Regions from separate parts of the Shewanella denitrificans OS217 genome, predicted to be linked through region 1. Evidence: predicted binding sites of a transcription regulator. Region 1 holds the regulator's gene; the other holds the start of a gene.

Region 1 (5,637 bases):
CAGGACGATTTTGCCCTTTCACATCCTGGCGGCTCCCTAGGTCGTAAATTGTTATTGAAAGTCAGTGATGTCATGCATCAAGATGACAGGCTACCTTGCGTACCTCACGATATTTGCATCACTGAAGCCCTGTATGAAATCTCCAAGAAAGGTTTAGGCATGACAGCTGTCGTCGATGCTAACCAATGCTTAGTGGGGATTTTCACCGATGGCGATTTGCGCCGAGTCATAGACGCCGAAGTGAACTTGCGCACCACCCCCATAGAGCAAGTCATGACCAAGAACTGTGTCACCACCACGGCAGGCATTTTAGCGGCCCAGGCGTTGCAAGTGATGGAGAGCAAGAATATTAACGGCCTAATCGTGGTCAATGAACAGCAGCAACCGATTGGCGCATTGAATATGCTCGATATGGTCAAAGCAGGAGTGATATAGCATGGCGCAACAAGGTTTGTATGGCCCAGTTTCAGATTTAGTCTGGAACAAAGCACAGAAAATTAAATTGCTCATCTGCGATGTGGATGGAGTCTTCTCCGATGGTCGCATTTACATGGGTAACAATGGCGAGGAGCTCAAAGCCTTCCATACCCGCGATGGTTATGGGGTACGTTCACTGCTAACCAGTGGCTTTGCGGTTGCAGTCATTACTGGGCGTAAATCTAAAATTGTCGAAAACCGCATGACAGCCCTTGGGATCAGCCAGATTTATCAAGGCATAGACGATAAGTTTGTGCCATTTAATGCCCTGATGCAACACTACCAAGTGAGCCCAGAAGAAGTCGCCTACATAGGTGATGACATGGTGGATTTACCCGTCATGAAAGCGGTCGGCCTTGCCGTGTGTGTTGCCGATGGTCACCCCTATGTTAAACAACATGCTCATATGGTGACTCAAATCAATGGCGGTCATGGTGCACTGAGAGAACTGGCAGATTTACTGTTATTAAGCCAAGATAAGTTCAACTCGGCTCACGGTATGAGTATATGAATCGCGTTACCTTAGCCATTATTGCCTTTTTTAGCGCCTCGCTGTTCTTGTACTGGCAAGTGCAAGTCAAGCGTAACGCCATGGAACAAATTCAAGTTGATGTTATCGAAAGGCCCGCATTTATTGCCGATGAGCTACGAAGCGCCGAGTTCGACAAGCAAGGCTTGTTAGTCAGCAAAGTCACCGCAACCCACATGGAACACTATGAGTCGACTCAGGTGACTCATTTCACTGAGCCTGTGTATTTGGTTTATCCTGAGTCGGGTAAGGCCCAATGGCAGTTACAAGCCAATAAGGGCAGATTAAACAAGCAGACTGGCAAAATGCTTTTAGAGAACAATGTAATAATTGATGCTATTAACATCGAAGAACCAGTACAATCAATCTCAACTCAGTCATTGGCATTCGACATGAATACCATGATAATGACCTCCGATGACATGCTATATGTCAAAGGGAAAGACTTTATTATTCAAGGCTTAGGCCTGTATGCTGACCTAGAAGCAGAAGAATTGACCTTACTAAGTCAGGTAGAAGGAACATATGAAGCAAAGTAACATACTCTTGATAGGCCTATTAATGGCAACTTGCCATAGCGTTCACGCTAAGCAAGGCGATTTACAACAAGAGCTTAAGGTTGAAGCCGTTAGCCAGAAAGCCGATATCAAGAACAATCAAATTATCTTCTTTGGCCCAGTTAAGGTAGTGCAAGGCAGTATCAATATTCATGCCGATGAACTGCGCGCATTTAGCACGGCTAAGAGCCCAAGCAAAGTGATGTTGGCCATAGGAAATCCTGCGACTTTTAGCCAAGAGTTAGATGATGGCAGCACAGGTACCGCTAGCGCTAAAGAGATCCGCTACGATCTTGCTTCCCGTACCTTGACGCTAACAGGCGAAGCCAAGTTAGATCAAGCCGGCAACCAAGTCACAGGTAACAGTATTCGTTACAATATCAAAGATCAGCAATTGATTGCAGAGAGTACGGGTAAGGGACAAGACAGGGTTATCACCATTATTCAGCCTGAAAATTATCAGGATAGCAATATCAAACCTAGCCTACCTGAAATCCCAGTTAAGAAGCAGGATGAGCAATGATCCAATCTAAGTTGACCGCTGAAAATCTTGCTAAGAGTTACAAGAATCGCCAGGTGGTAAAAGATGTCAGTTTATCCGTTAGCACGGGGCAAATTGTCGGTCTACTGGGCCCCAATGGTGCAGGCAAAACCACGACCTTTTATATGGTGGTGGGTTTAGTTAAGAGCGACAAGGGCCGCATTCTGATTGATGATGACGATCTCACCGGCGATCCCATGCATTTGCGTGCCCGTAAAGGCATAGGTTACTTGCCCCAAGAGGCCAGTATTTTTCGCAAGCTCACGGTCAGAGACAACATCATGGCCGTATTGCAGACCCGTAAGTCGTTATCAAACGACGAGCGTGAGGAGCAACTCGAGCATTTGTTAGAAGAATTTCACATTACCCATATTCGTGACAGCCAAGGCATGTCATTATCTGGTGGTGAACGTCGCCGGGTTGAGATAGCCCGCGCACTAGCCGCCGATCCCCAGTTTATTCTTCTGGATGAGCCTTTCGCTGGTGTTGACCCTATCTCAGTTATAGATATAAAAAAAATAATCCAACAGCTCAAGAGTCGCGGCCTTGGCGTATTGATTACCGATCATAATGTCAGGGAAACCTTGGATGTTTGCGAACGCGCTTATATCGTCAGCCACGGCAATTTGATTGCCGAAGGCACACCTGCTGAAATCTTAGATAATCAGCAGGTTCGGGCAGTGTACTTAGGCGAACAATTCAAGCTATAGTTAATTAAAATGACGTTCAGGGGCACAGATAATGCTCCACCAAGATCTGTCGCACTCATGGAATAGACACTAGGGATATGCGGTAAATGAAAGCGTCACTCCAACTTAAAATGGGTCAACATCTGACTATGACCCCTCAGCTGCAACAGGCGATTCGCCTGCTGCAACTTTCTTCATTGGAGCTACAGCAAGAAATTCAACAAGCCCTTGAGTCCAATCCCTTATTGGAACTAGAAGACGAGTTCTCACAAGAAAAACCCCCTAAAAAAGATGACATCCAAGGTGATACCGATTTCAGCGACAATAGCCAAGTCAGCGTCGAGAAAGACACCTCCTCTGTGGACACAGCAGAATCCTTAACCAAGGAATCCATGCCCGATGAGTTACCCATGGATACCACCTGGGATGAAGTCTTCACCGCAGCGCCCAATTCAGGTTCAGCCAGTGGTGGCAGTTTCGATGATATGCCCTTTCAAGGGGAAACCACCGAAGGCTTATACGAGCATCTAGAGTGGCAAAAAAATCTCACCCCCTTCTCTGAAACCGATCGGGCCATCGCCACCGCCATCATAGATGCCATCGATGAGCGCGGTTATCTCACTCAGTCCACCCAAGATATTCTCGAAGCCATGGGCAACAGCGATGTTGAACTGGATGAAGTCGAAGCCGTATTAAAACGAGTACAGCATTTCGACCCTGTGGGCATAGCCGCGAGAGACCTGCGGGAGTGTTTGTTGATCCAGTTGGCCCAATATGCCGCCGACGTGCCTCATTTAAACAATGCACGTATGCTCATCGATGAGTATTTAGACTTGATCGCAGGCCGCGATTTTAGATTGTTAATGCGTAAAACTCGCCTTAAAGAAGACGAACTCAGGGACGCCATCGCCTTAATCCAATCCTTAAATCCAAGGCCTGGGCTTATTGTGGCCCATAATGAAGATGAATACGTGATCCCTGATGTGACTGTACTCAAGAAGAATGGCCGCTGGATGGTTGAGCTCAATCCCGATTGTATGCCAAAAATCAGCGTGAATCAGCAGTATGCCGCTATGGCTCGCAGCAGCAAGAGCCAAGTCGATAGCCAATTTATTCGTGGTAATTTGCAAGAGGCCAAATGGTTTATTAAAAGCTTAGAGAGCCGTAACGATACCTTGCTCAAAGTGGCTAATTGCATAGTTCAATATCAACAAGGGTTCTTCGAGTTTGGTGAAGAAGCAATGAAACCTATGGTTCTCAATGACATAGCAGAAGCCGTTGAGATGCATGAGTCGACCATTTCTCGTGTTACCACCCAAAAATACATGCACACCCCCAAAGGCTTGTTTGAACTCAAGTACTTCTTTTCAAGCCATGTGAGTACCGATGATGGGGGTGAATGCTCATCTACCGCAATCCGCGCTTTCATTAAAAAGCTGGTTGCCGCAGAAAACCAGAAAAAGCCATTAAGCGATAGCAAAATGGCTCAACTTCTGGCGGAACAGGGGATTAATGTTGCCCGTCGTACGATAGCAAAATATCGTGAAGCAATGCTCATCCCCCCCTCAAACCAACGTAAGAGTTTATAACCTACTAGGCTATTGGAGGATGTGTAATGCAGATCAATGTAACTGGGCACCATATAGAGATAACCGAATCACTGCGCGAATACATTAGCGGCAAATTTTCTAAACTTGAACGCCACTACGATCAGATCAATAATGTCCATGTGGTGCTAAATGTTGAGAAATTACAGCAAATTGCTGAAGCAAGAATTAGCTTAAGTGGTACAGAAGTGTTCGCAACATCAGAGCATGCCGACATGTACGCTGCCATAGACATCCTGATCGATAAACTCGATCGCCAGGTCATTAAACACAAAGAGAAGTTAACAAAACACTAACAATGGAACTTTGTAGCATACTGCAGCCGGAATGCACCACCTGTGCCACACCGGGCAGTAAGAAAAAGGTACTGGAACTCATCAGCGAACTTGTCGCTGCCCAGTACCCACCCCTCTCTGCGCAAGCAGTTTTCGAAAGCCTAGTGGCCAGAGAAAAAATGGGCAGCACAGGAATTGGGAATGGCATTGCGATACCACATGGCCGTTTAGACAATATCACTCAACCAATAGGCGTATTTATCAAATGCGATGAAGCCATAGCATTCGATGCTATCGATAAGCAACCTGTTGATCTACTATTTGCCTTATTGGTACCCGAGGATCAATGTAAGCAGCATTTAAGCACCTTAGCGGCCATGGCTGAAAAACTATCGGACAAACACATTTTAAAACAGCTGCGTAAAACCCAAGATGCAGCCGAACTTTACCAGGTAATAACTCAATGAAACTTGTGATCGTATCGGGGCGTTCTGGCTCAGGAAAATCCGTCGCCCTTAGGGTATTGGAAGACCTAGGTTATTACTGCGTCGATAACCTACCACTGCCTTTAATTGGTAGCCTGCTGGCACAACTCAAGAGCAGTAATGACTTAGTGGCCATCAGTGTCGATGTGCGTAATATTGCCGAGCAGGGCAAAGTACTCGAGCAGCAACTGGCCCTACTGCCTCCTGAAACAGAAATCAGCAGTTTCTTCTTAAATTCAAGTGACAAAGTATTACTTAAACGCTTCAGCGAAACCCGCAGACTGCACCCACTATCGAGAAGCCAGATGTCGCTGCAAGAGGCGATTAAACTCGAGGGCCGCCTACTTGAGCCTATCGCCAAGATGGTCGATCACCACATAGACACCTCTTTACTCAATGTGTATGAATTAAGCGATCAAGTCAGGCAAATTTTACTGGGCAGCGTCGATAAGGAACTGGTGATCAACATAGAATCCT
Region 2 (5,637 bases), 970 kb from region 1:
ACCGATTGTGAACCTGTGGATGTGGGCTGGTTTTCCCATGAGAATCCCTTCGAATTTAATATCCACGATTTTCGCTATCACCCCAGTGCATTGAGATTTTGGGGCGGCACCCCAAGCATAGCCCCCTATGCTCTAGCAGCCCACAGCATAGGCTATTTTAATCAACAGGCGCCCACTGTGCTGCAAGCCCATAATCAACACTTAGTCGATAAGCTGATCCAAGCTTTCCCTCAACAATTGAACTCCCCAACAGATACAGCTAAGCGCAGCGGCACTGTGATCCTCGATTTCAAAGACAAACAAACCCAAATACTTAATGCTTTGAAAGCCGTCAATATCGCCGTGGATGCCAGATGCCTAGGGGTTAGAGTCTCGCCCCACCTTTATAATGACCTCAAGGATATTGAGCAATTTATTGACCAGGTGACTCAATCTCTGTCTTAGTGGTGCCTCCCATGATGCGCTCAATAATTTGAGTCGCATTAAGGTCGTGCACTACGTTCACCACAGTAGAAGCCGCATCTGTGACCGCCCCTAGCACCACTAAAATAGGGATGGTTTCCAGCGGCAAGCCCAAGGTAGTAACAATAAAAATCTCTCCTAAAAAAGCGCCGCCCGGTACCCCGCCAATCACAAACGCCGACAACACGGCAATCAAGATGGTTAAGGCAAACACTTCGGGGGTGAACGCCAGCCCAAGCAGTGAATAAATAAACACGATTTTTAGGGCAGTTATCATGGCGGCGCCGCCTTTATTCAGGTTCACTAACAGCGGCAAACAAATCTCGGCAGTGGCATCATCTATGCCCATTTTTTGCGCCGCCCGCAAATTAACTGGCAAGGTGGCAAGGGAGGAGCTAGTGCCTAGAGCCGTAGCCGCAGGAGTGATGGCATGACGCCAAAAGATGCGTACACCTTGGCGACCACCGCCAAGCCATGCATAGAAACTTGAGCCAACAATCAAATACACTAAGGTGGCGAGGAAAAACAATCCTATTGCCCGCGCAAAAGTACCTAACAGTGACACATCTTGACTTGCCATAGTGGCGGCGAAATAACAGCCAAGGCCTAGGGGTGCTAACTTCATTAAGATAGACACTAGCTTCATCACCACGGTATTGAGGCTGGCCAACATACCAGAGACCCGCTCGCCATCTGTGCCGGACTGGCCGATAGCGATACCTGTGAGCACAGACATAATAATCAAGGCCAAAATATTGGATTTAGATAACAAGCCGGCAAAATCATTGGTGGTTAGCAGGTTCACGAAATCCATACTGCCTGTGCCAGTGTCAACAGCCTCATTTAGGGTCAATTGCACGCCTTGAGCGGGATCAAACACTAAAGCCAGCAAGGTGATCCCCACAGCTGGAATGGCCGCCATCATAATGGATACCGCCATAATCAAAGCTAAAATACGTCCAAGACGCTTCAAGTCTGTCATACGGGCAATGGAGGCCGTCACGCTAATCGCCACCAAGGGCACTATGATCATAAACAAAAGGTTGAGGAAGATTTGCCCTATAGGCTGCAGTGCTAACGCTTGTGTCGGCCAAACTAATCCCAGCACACTGCCCAATAGCAATGCAGCCAAGAGAATAATAGCATCATGATAGGGGGTTAATTTTTGCCACATAATCAGCCTTATAGATAAATACTAAACACCAAATAGATAAATTAACCACCAAGCTAACCACTCATGCGATGCTAAGCAAGTACTATACCCAAGTAACATCAAGATGCAGAATGCAGCGGGAATTTAACCTACTTTAGGCAAGGCGGCTATTTGCAGACCTAGTGGACTAAGTTAAAAATAGTCAACGCAGCATAAAGTTGGTTAAAACTCGCCGGGACGGAGCGCCTAGGGCACTCTGAGACTCGTATCTTAAGGTTATTTGCGTATATACACTCAGTCATAAAAAGAAAAAGCCCAGAGGCATGCTCTGGGCTTTTAATATTTGATGTCGCAAGGTCAATCATTCACCTCGCAGCAATACTTATAGCTTATAGGCTGTAGTACATCTCAAACTCTAATGGGTGAGTGGTACGGGCCACGCGCTCAGCTTCAGCAGTCTTGATGGCGATATAAGACTGGATGAAATCTTCGCTAAATACGCCGCCTTTAGTTAAGAACTCATGATCTGCCTTAAGGTTTTCAAGGGCATTTTCAAGAGATGTTGCCACTTGTGGGATTTCAGCCGCTTCTTCAGCCGGTAAGTCATACAAGTCTTTATCCATAGCTTCACCTGGATGGATCTTGTTTTGAATACCGTCAAGACCTGCCATTAATAGTGCCGCGAAACCTAAATATGGGTTTGCATGTGGATCTGGGAAACGCGCTTCGATACGACGACCCTTAGGGCTTGGTACCACAGGAATTCGGATTGACGCACTGCGGTTACGCGCAGAATACGCTAGCATCACTGGCGCTTCAAAATGTGGTACTAAACGCTTGTACGAGTTAGTGCTTGGGTTAGTAAAAGCATTCAATGCACGGGCGTGTTTAATAATACCGCCAATGTAAAATAATGCCATTTCACTTAACCCTGCATACTTGTCACCAGCGAACAGGTTAGTGCCGTCTTTAGCAAGCGACATATGCACGTGCATACCGCTACCATTGTCACCCACGATTGGTTTAGGCATAAAGGTTGCCGTCTTACCATAAGCGTGAGCCATGTTATGAACCACATACTTAAGAATTTGGATTTCATCCGCTTTCTTAGTTAGGGTGTTAAAACGTGTAGCGATTTCGTTCTGACCTGCGGTAGCCACTTCATGATGATGGGCTTCAACCACTTGACCCATTTCTTCCAGCACTAGACACATGGCTGAGCGTAAGTCTTGTGATGAATCAACAGGAGCAACTGGGAAGTAACCGCCTTTCACCATAGGACGGTGACCTGTGTTGCCATCTTCATAGCTAGTGCCTGAGTTCCACGCCGCTTCTTTCGCGTCGATTTTAACGAAACAACCCGACATATCCGTGCCAAAACGCACGTCATCAAATAAGAAGAATTCTGGCTCTGGACCAATAAAAACAGTGTCTGCGATACCGGTAGAGACTAAGTAAGCTTCAGCTTTCTTAGCGATAGAACGTGGGTCACGGTCATAACCTGTCATGGTACCAGGCTCTAAAATATCACAACGAATAAGTGCTGTGGTTTCTTCTGTGAAAGGATCTAACACGAACGTCGTTGGGTCTGGCATCAGCACCATGTCAGATTCGTTAATGCCTTTCCAGCCTGTGATAGACGAACCGTCAAACATCTTACCGTCTTCAAAAAAGTCTTCATTGACTTGATGAGAAGGAATAGAAACGTGCTGCTCTTTACCTTTAGTGTCGGTAAAACGTAAATCAACAAACTTAACTTCTAATTCTACAAGTTGCTTTAACACTGATTCAACAGACATGCTTGACTCTCCAGTAAGATAAAGGGGGTGCCTTTTTATAATTTAGGTTCATCGATGGTCAATTTAAGGTGCGCTTGCCTATGCACTCTTATGCTGCAATAAAATCATGCATCGATGAAGATATTCCACATAAAGCGATTTACATGCCAACAATATAATACATTGATATTATTGTGAATATAAAATCTACGCTATGTCTAAAAAACCAATAATCACCATAATGGTGCAGCACAACGCACCGTTATGGTGCAAGCCATACTAGTATGAACAGGCAGTTGCAGCGCCTTCGCTGCCGAAGAGCGTCAATACTTGGCCCTTGGCTAGTTTCAAAGGGCAGCTAAGCCTCAGCACTAACCGCCCCTTAATTTAGATTTCAGCTTAAGCCCGTTCTATTATTGTCATCAATATAGCGTCAAAAGAAGCAGGTGAACTCATCTCTTGAGCGAAATGGCTCAAAACTGGCCCTCTGAGCCCTAAGAAAAGCCGGTCCAGAAAGGGATTGTTTTAGCCTTGCTCAAAAATAATCCTATCCGCAATGCTCCCTGTGGAGTAGAATGGCACGCTTTTTATAGTGTCTATCATTATGCAAACACTATAAAGCCCCCTTTTTTTTTGATGGTTTAGAGGTTTATCCGTGCTAGAGAATTTACGTAACATCGCCATTATTGCCCACGTTGACCATGGTAAAACAACCTTGGTAGACAAATTGTTGGCGCAGTCAGGAACCCTTGCATCTCGTGGAGAAGCTACTGAGCGGGTTATGGATTCTAACGATCTTGAAAAAGAACGTGGTATCACCATTCTGGCAAAAAACACTGCTATTAAGTGGAATGACTACCGCATCAACATCGTTGACACCCCAGGTCACGCCGACTTCGGTGGTGAGGTAGAACGTGTTCTATCTATGGTTGACTCAGTATTGCTACTGGTTGACGCAGTTGATGGCCCAATGCCACAAACTCGCTTCGTAACTAAGAAAGCCTTTGCTCAAGGCCTTAAACCAATCGTTGTTATCAACAAGATTGACCGCCCAGGTGCGCGTCCTGATTGGGTTATTGACCAAGTATTCGACCTATTCGACAACTTAGGTGCAACTGACGAGCAGTTAGATTTCCCAATTGTATATGCATCAGCATTAAATGGTTTCGCGACGTTAGATCCAGATGTCGTTAGCGAAGACATGACTCCACTTTTCCAAACCATCGTTGAGAAAGTCTCTTTCCCTGACGCTGACGCGGAAGGTGCATTCCAGATGCAAATTTCTCAAATCGACTACAACTCATACGTGGGTGTTATCGGTATCGGTCGCATCAACCGTGGTAGCGTTAAGACCAACCAGCAAGTCACTATTATTGGCGCTGATGGCAAAACCCGTAACGGTAAAATGGGCCAAGTATTAGGTTACATGGGTCTTGACCGTCACGAAGTAGACATTGCAAACGCTGGTGACATCGTTGCGATTACAGGCCTAGGCGAGCTTAAGATTTCTGACACCATCTGTGCCGTTGGTGCCGTTGAAGCTATGCCGCCGTTAACTGTTGATGAACCAACACTGACAATGACGTTCCAAGTAAACACTTCTCCGTTCGCGGGTAAAGAAGGTAAGTATGTGACTTCACGTAACATTCTTGAGCGTTTACAAACTGAATTAGTTCACAACGTAGCACTACGTGTTGAAGAAACTGAATCTCCAGATCGTTTCCGTGTATCAGGCCGTGGTGAATTACACCTTTCAATCTTGATTGAAAACATGCGTCGTGAAGGTTACGAGTTAGCCGTATCGCGCCCAGAAGTAATTCTTAAGACTATCGACGGTGAACTTTGTGAGCCATTCGAAACGTTAACTGTTGACGTTGAAGAAGAAGATCAAGGATCTGTTATCGAGAAATTGGGTATCCGTAAAGCTGAAATGAAAGACATGCAGCTTGATGGTAAAGGTCGTGTACGTATCGACTTCATCATCCCAAGCCGTGGTTTAATCGGTTTCCAAACTGAATTCTTAACTGCTACTTCTGGTACTGGTTTGATTTACCACTCGTTTGATCACTATGCACCGCACAAAGGTGGTGACATTGGTCAACGCGCTAACGGCGTATTGATTTCAAACGCTACCGGTAAAGCATTAACCTTCGCATTATTTGGTCTACAAGACCGTGGTCGCCTCTTTATTGGCCACGCTGCTGAAGTATATGAAGGCCAAGTTGTTGGTATTCACGCTCGCTC

The links. The regulator sigma-54, encoded in region 1, starts transcription at its own class of promoters, with help from an activator protein. The targets are predictions, from matches to a motif close to GTTGGCACGNNNNTNGNNT.
Region 2: a site for sigma-54 is predicted at 3,547-3,565, ahead of glnA (glutamate--ammonia ligase). Genes of this name have one in related genera too.

Annotation. Positions count from the first base shown of each region.
Region 1 is NC_007954.1:559,432-565,068, reverse strand. It holds gene SDEN_RS02600 (KpsF/GutQ family sugar-phosphate isomerase) at 1-435, shown strand, start outside; gene kdsC (3-deoxy-manno-octulosonate-8-phosphatase KdsC) at 437-988, shown strand; gene lptC (LPS export ABC transporter periplasmic protein LptC) at 985-1,545, shown strand; gene lptA (lipopolysaccharide transport periplasmic protein LptA) at 1,532-2,086, shown strand; gene lptB (LPS export ABC transporter ATP-binding protein) at 2,083-2,814, shown strand; gene SDEN_RS02575 (RNA polymerase factor sigma-54) at 2,901-4,382, shown strand; gene hpf (ribosome hibernation promoting factor) at 4,409-4,696, shown strand; gene ptsN (PTS IIA-like nitrogen regulatory protein PtsN) at 4,699-5,142, shown strand; gene rapZ (RNase adapter RapZ) at 5,139-5,637, shown strand, end outside.
Region 2 is NC_007954.1:4,131,131-4,136,767, forward strand. It holds gene SDEN_RS17950 (aminotransferase class V-fold PLP-dependent enzyme) at 1-444, shown strand, start outside; gene SDEN_RS17955 (dicarboxylate/amino acid:cation symporter) at 413-1,636, opposite strand; gene glnA (glutamate--ammonia ligase) at 2,005-3,414, opposite strand; gene typA (translational GTPase TypA) at 4,049-5,637, shown strand, end outside.